Regions from separate parts of the Streptococcus sp. Marseille-Q5619 genome, predicted to be linked through region 1. Evidence: predicted binding sites of a transcription regulator. Region 1 holds the regulator's gene; the other holds the start of a gene.

What was found. The regulator HrcA, encoded in region 1, represses chaperone genes, less so after heat shock. The targets are predictions, from matches to a motif close to TTAGCACTCNNNNNNNNNGAGTGCTAA.
Region 2: the regulator HrcA is predicted to act here: its motif matches at 1,663-1,689, upstream of groES (co-chaperone GroES).

What each region holds. Positions count from the first base shown of each region.
Region 1 covers NZ_CAMPPO010000002.1:427,597-431,024, reverse strand. The annotation lists gene OC530_RS10200 (DUF2812 domain-containing protein) at 1-76, shown strand, start outside; gene OC530_RS03115 (DUF2812 domain-containing protein) at 111-623, shown strand; gene hrcA (heat-inducible transcriptional repressor HrcA) at 784-1,818, shown strand; gene grpE (nucleotide exchange factor GrpE) at 1,845-2,369, shown strand; gene dnaK (molecular chaperone DnaK) at 2,640-3,428, shown strand, end outside.
Region 2 covers NZ_CAMPPO010000004.1:408,109-411,536, reverse strand. The annotation lists gene OC530_RS07555 (PTS sugar transporter subunit IIC) at 1-585, shown strand, start outside; gene OC530_RS07550 (PTS system mannose/fructose/sorbose family transporter subunit IID) at 566-1,420, shown strand; gene groES (co-chaperone GroES) at 1,720-2,004, shown strand; gene groL (chaperonin GroEL) at 2,020-3,428, shown strand, end outside.

The sequences.
Region 1 (3,428 bases):
GATAGTTTTTGCGATTCAGATTTCTTATATTTTTTGGAGATTGAGTCAAAAGTGGAAAGAATTATCTAATAAATAACACCAGGCATGTTTTCTAATTTTGGGGTAAGACAATGAATAGCAGAGTAGAATTTCGGATTTTCACCATTGTTGATTTGGACAAGGAAGAAGAATATTTGCATGAGATGCACTTGAAAGGTTGGAGATATAGAACGAGTCGTTTTGGTTTTTTCTATTTTGACCAATGTCAACCAGACGATGTCATCTACTATATATATGATTCTAGATTTCTTAAAAAATATAAGCATGAACTGCAAGATTGTAGAAATAGAGGTTGGGAATTGATAGGAGCAGGTTCTTGTTCGATTCTTCGTAAATCGGCTTCTGATTTACTTCCAGAGGATCAAGTCTATATGAGTAAGGGGCTCAGATGGGAAGTTATGCGATATAGACTTCGTTCATGTGCAGCTGCTTTCTTAGGTGGTCTTGTTGTTTGTATGAGTTTGTTTCGAGAAGAACTGTCGCAACCTTTCTTTGTCATTTTTGTTCTATATGCCTTTATGATTTCTTATCTAATCTATGGTTATTTCAGACTAAAAAGGAAATATCAAGTAGATGGAAGGTGAGTTTCTCGGTCTTCAGACCGATTTTTAGCACTCTTGGCAAAAGAGTGCTAATTTTTTGAGTTTTTATCTTGACATTCTCTTTTAAGGGTGTATAATAGAATCATGAGTTAGCACTTGAGTATGTTGAGTGCTAATCGATCAGACAGAGAGGAGTGATGAGGTGGTTACAGAGCGTCAGCAGGATATTTTAAATCTGATTATTGACATCTTTACCAAAACGCACGAACCTGTCGGATCCAAAGCCTTGCAAGAGTCTATTAACTCTAGCAGTGCAACCATTCGTAATGACATGGCGGCTCTAGAAAAGCAAGGTTTGCTTGAGAAGGCTCATACTTCAAGCGGTCGGATGCCAAGTGTTGCTGGTTTTCAGTACTATGTGAAACACTCACTGGATTTTGACCGACTGGCTGAAAATGAGGTTTATGAGATTGTCAAAGCCTTTGATCAGGAATTTTTCAAGCTTGAGGATATTCTGCAAGAGGCTGCTAATCTACTAACAGACTTGAGTGGCTGTACGATAGTGGCTCTGGATGTTGAGCCCAGCAGGCAACGGTTGACAGCCTTTGATATTGTTGTTCTGGGGCAACATACAGCCTTGGCGGTATTTACCCTAGACGAGTCTCGAACGGTTACCAGTCAGTTTCTGATTCCAAGGAACTTCTTGCAGGAGGATTTGCTGAAACTGAAGAGCATCATTCAGGAACGTTTCCTCGGCTACACCGTTCTAGATATTCACTACAAGATTCGGACGGAGATTCCGCAGATTATCCAGCGTTACTTTACAACAACGGATAATGTGATTGATCTCTTTGAACACATCTTTAAGGAAATGTTCAACGAAAATATTGTGGTGGCGGGTAAGGTTAATCTCTTGAATTTTGCCAATCTAGCAGCCTATCAGTTCTTTGATCAACCGCAAAAGGTGGCTCTGGAGATTCGTGAGGGGTTGCGTGAAGATCAGATGCAAAACGTCCGTGTTGCAGACAGTCAAGAGTCCTGTCTAGCTGACCTAGCGGTGATTAGTAGCAAGTTCCTCATTCCTTATCGGGGAGTTGGAATTCTAGCCATTATCGGTCCAGTCAATCTGGATTACCAACAGCTAATCAACCAAGTCAATGTAGTCAATCGTGTTTTGACCATGAAGTTGACAGATTTTTACCGCTACCTCAGCAGTAATCATTACGAAGTACATTAAGATTGAAATCATTAAAGGAGGCGAAAATGGCCCAAGATATAAAAAATGAAGAAGTAGAAGAAGTCCAAGAAGAGGAAGTTGTGGAAACGGTAGAAAAAACAACTCCTGAGAAGTCTGAATTGGACTTGGCAAATGAACGTGCAGATGAGTACGAAAACAAATACCTTCGTGCTCATGCGGAAATGCAAAATATCCAACGCCGTGCCAATGAAGAGCGTCAAAACTTGCAACGTTATCGTAGCCAGGATTTGGCAAAAGCGATTCTCCCTTCTTTGGATAACCTTGAGCGTGCACTCGCAGTTGAAGGTTTGACAGATGATGTGAAGAAGGGCTTGGAAATGGTGCAAGAAAGCTTGATTCACGCTTTGAAAGAAGAAGGAATCGAAGAAATCGCAGCTGACGGCGAATTTGACCATAACTACCACATGGCTATCCAAACTCTCCCAGCAGACTATGAACACCCAGCAGATACCATCGCCCAAGTTTTCCAAAAAGGCTACAAACTCCATGACCGCATCCTACGCCCAGCCATGGTAGTTGTTTACAACTAGGCAATTCTGACGGTTGTAACATACATAATAGAAAACTTGTCCGAAACGACAATAAACTATGAAAGAAAGATAAAAAAGTAGTTCAGCTTTGCAATAGTGAGCGAAGCGAACAAAAGACGATACTCTTCGCCGTGGCGCTATTTGCGAAAACTTTGAGACCTTAGGCTCAAAGTTTAGTCAAAGAGATTGACGAGTCAAGCTCTGACGGCGCCGCCACTTAAGAAGAGTATCTAAAAGAAAAATAGAATATAAAATTTAAGGAGAAAACACATGTCTAAAATTATCGGTATTGACTTAGGTACAACAAACTCAGCAGTTGCAGTTCTTGAAGGAACTGAAAGTAAAATCATCGCAAACCCAGAAGGAAATCGGACAACTCCATCTGTAGTATCATTTAAAAACGGCGAAATCATCGTTGGTGATGCTGCAAAACGCCAAGCAGTTACAAACCCAGATACAGTCATCTCTATCAAATCTAAAATGGGAACTTCTGAAAAAGTTTCTGCTAACGGAAAAGAATATACTCCACAAGAAATTTCAGCTATGATCCTTCAATACTTGAAAGGCTACGCTGAAGACTACCTTGGTGAAAAAGTAACGAAAGCAGTTATCACAGTTCCAGCTTACTTCAACGATGCTCAACGTCAAGCAACAAAAGATGCTGGTAAAATCGCTGGTCTTGAAGTAGAACGTATCGTCAACGAACCAACTGCAGCCGCTCTTGCTTACGGTTTGGACAAGACTGACAAAGAAGAAAAAATCTTGGTATTTGACCTTGGTGGTGGTACATTCGACGTCTCTATCCTTGAATTGGGTGACGGTGTCTTCGATGTATTGTCAACTGCAGGAGACAACAAACTTGGTGGTGACGACTTTGACCAAAAAATCATCGATCACTTGGTAGCAGAATTCAAGAAAGAAAACGGTATTGACTTGTCTACTGACAAGATGGCAATGCAACGTTTGAAAGATGCTGCTGAAAAAGCGAAGAAAGACCTTTCTGGTGTGACTTCAACTCAAATCAGCTTGCCATTTATCACTGCAGGTGAGGCTGGACCT
Region 2 (3,428 bases), on a different contig from region 1:
CCGTTATCTATCCTATTTGTTCATGCAAATAATATTTCAGGTGAAGTGGCGATTGCAGCAGCAGCAGCGCCAATTGGAGCCGCGGTTGGAACAATTGGAACTGTTTTATTCTATGGTACAGCTACTATGAACTTGCTTTGGCAACACATTGGATGGAAAGCTGTAGAGAAAGGTGATTTTAAGAAGTTATATGCTGTTGATTGGGTATATCCTTGGATTTCACATTTTATCTTTTCTTTCTTACCAACAATGATTATTACAAAATTTGGACCAGATATGGTTGATCTTATGAAAGTATATCTTCCGATGGATGGTTTTGTAATGAAGTCTCTATTTACTGTAGGAGCACTCCTTCCATGTGTGGGTATTGCAATACTTTTGAAACAAATTGTTACAAAAACAACAGACTTTATTCCTTTCTTTGTCGGGTTCACGTTAGCAAAATCTTTAGGCTTGAACTTAGTAGCAAGTGGTGTTGTGTCATTAATTTTTGCAGTAATTTATTATGAATTAGAAGTTATTAAATCTGCCCGTACGACAGCAGTTGTCAGTGATATGGGATTTGATGAAGAGGAGGATATTTAGAATGAGTCGAAAAAAAATATCAAGAAAAACATTGACAAAATCATTTCACCACTGGTTCTATGGACATCTGACATGTTTTTCTCAAGAACATATGCAAACTTTTGGATATTTAACTTCTATGCTTCCAATTGTAGAAGAAATGTATGATACTAAGGAAGAACAAAAAGAAGCTATGCAAACATACACAGCATTCTTTAATACTGAGCCGCAGTTGGGTTCTCTAGTAGTTGGGATAACAGCTGGTTTGGAAGAAGCGCGTGCAAATGGAGATGCCGTAGATAGTGAGACCATCAATGGAATGCGAGCCGGTCTAATGGGGCCTATTGCAGGTATTGGAGATTCACTTATTGTAGGAACATTAATTCCTGTTCTTTTGGGGATAGCTCTAGGTCTTTCTAAAGGAGGAAATATTTCTGGTGCAATATTCTATATTATTGCATGGAATCTATTAGTCTATCTTGGAATGCGTTTTGCTTATTTTAAAGGATATGAACTTGGAGATAAAGCAGTAGAATTTTTAGTAGGTCCTAAAGGTCAGGCGCTAAGAAAAGCAATTAGTGTTGTTGGTGGTATGGTCATAGGAGCTGTTGCAGCAACTTGGGTATCTGTCACTACGGCGCTAGAGCTGAAAAATGGAGATGGAGAAACATTTTTAAACTTACAAGAAAAGATTGATGGTGTTTATCCAGGTCTTTTAACAGCAGGTTTTATTGTTCTATGTTGGTGGCTGATGGCTAAAAAGAAAGTTTCTCCAAATTGGGTGATGCTATTATTGGTAGTTATTGCACTTGTAGGAGTAGCCTTAGGATTTTTCAATCCAGGATTGAAATATTAATAGTATGTAAAAAAGCAACGGTTTATAATCGTTGTTTTTTATATATGCGTAATATAAGGATTTAGAGTTTCGGTATTTTTTATAAAAGAATTAACGAAAATACTAATTTCATAAATCATGTTCGTTAAAATTCTACATTATTAAAGTGCAAAATTAGGATAAAGAAATTTATATATTCATCCTCAGAAAGTCAGACTTTTTTCTTGACTATTTCTGACCAAGTGATACAATAGAACTATGAATTAGCACTCAGATATAAAGAGTGCTAATAATATCTATCTCATTATGGAGGAAATCAGATGTTGAAACCATTAGGGGACCGTGTGGTCTTAAAAGTAGAAGAAAAAGAACAAACTGTTGGAGGTTTTGTCCTCGCAGGTTCAGCCCAAGAAAAAACCAAAACAGCTCAAGTTGTGGCTACTGGACAAGGTGTTCGTACCTTGAACGGTGACTTGGTAGCTCCAAGTGTTAAGCCTGGAGACCGTGTCTTAGTTGAAGCTCACGCAGGTATTGATGTCAAAGACGGCGATGAAAAGTACATCATCGTAGGGGAAGCTAACATCTTGGCAATCATTGAAGAATAGAAGGAGAAAGTAAGTATGTCAAAAGAAATTAAATTTTCATCAGATGCCCGTTCAGCTATGGTCCGTGGTGTCGATATCCTTGCAGACACTGTTAAAGTAACCTTGGGACCAAAAGGCCGTAATGTTGTTCTTGAAAAATCATTCGGTTCACCACTCATCACCAATGACGGTGTAACTATTGCCAAAGAAATCGAATTGGAAGACCATTTTGAAAATATGGGTGCCAAATTGGTCTCAGAAGTAGCTTCAAAAACCAACGATATCGCAGGTGACGGAACGACAACTGCAACAGTCTTGACCCAAGCAATTGTCCGCGAAGGAATCAAAAACGTCACAGCAGGTGCCAATCCAATCGGAATTCGTCGTGGGATTGAAACAGCAGTTACAGCAGCAGTAGAAGCTTTGAAAAACAACGCCATCCCTGTTGCCAACAAAGAAGCTATCGCTCAGGTTGCAGCCGTATCTTCTCGTTCTGAAAAAGTTGGTGAGTACATCTCTGAAGCCATGGAAAAAGTTGGCAAAGATGGAGTCATTACTATCGAAGAATCACGTGGTATGGAAACAGAACTTGAAGTTGTGGAAGGAATGCAGTTTGACCGTGGTTATCTTTCACAGTATATGGTAACAGATAGCGAAAAAATGGTAGCTGACCTTGAAAATCCATACATTTTGATTACTGATAAGAAGATTTCAAATATCCAAGAAATCTTACCACTTCTAGAAAGCATTCTCCAAAGCAATCGTCCACTCTTGATTATTGCGGATGATGTAGATGGTGAAGCTCTTCCAACTCTTGTTTTGAACAAGATTCGTGGAACCTTCAACGTGGTAGCGGTCAAGGCACCTGGTTTTGGTGACCGCCGCAAAGCTATGCTCGAAGACATTGCCATCTTAACAGGCGGAACAGTTATCACAGAAGACCTTGGTCTTGAGTTGAAAGATGCGACAATTGAAGCTCTTGGTCAAGCAGCTAGAGTGACCGTAGACAAAGATAGTACGGTTATCGTAGAAGGTGCTGGAAATCCTGAAGCGATTTCTCACCGTGTTGCGGTTATCAAGTCTCAAATCGAAACCACAACTTCTGAGTTTGACCGTGAAAAATTGCAAGAACGCTTGGCAAAATTGTCAGGTGGTGTGGCGGTTATTAAGGTCGGAGCCGCAACTGAAACTGAGTTGAAAGAAATGAAACTCCGCATTGAAGATGCCCTCAACGCTACTCGTGCAGCTGTTGAAGAAGGTATTGTTGCAGGTGGTGGAACTGCTCTTGTAAATGTCATTCCAGCTGTTGCTGCCTTGGAATTGACAGGAGACGAAGCAACAGGACGCAATATCGTTCTCCGTGCTTTGGAAGAACCTGTTCGTCAAATTGCCCACAATGCAGGATTTGAAGGCTCTATCGTCATCGATCGTTTGAAAAATGCTGA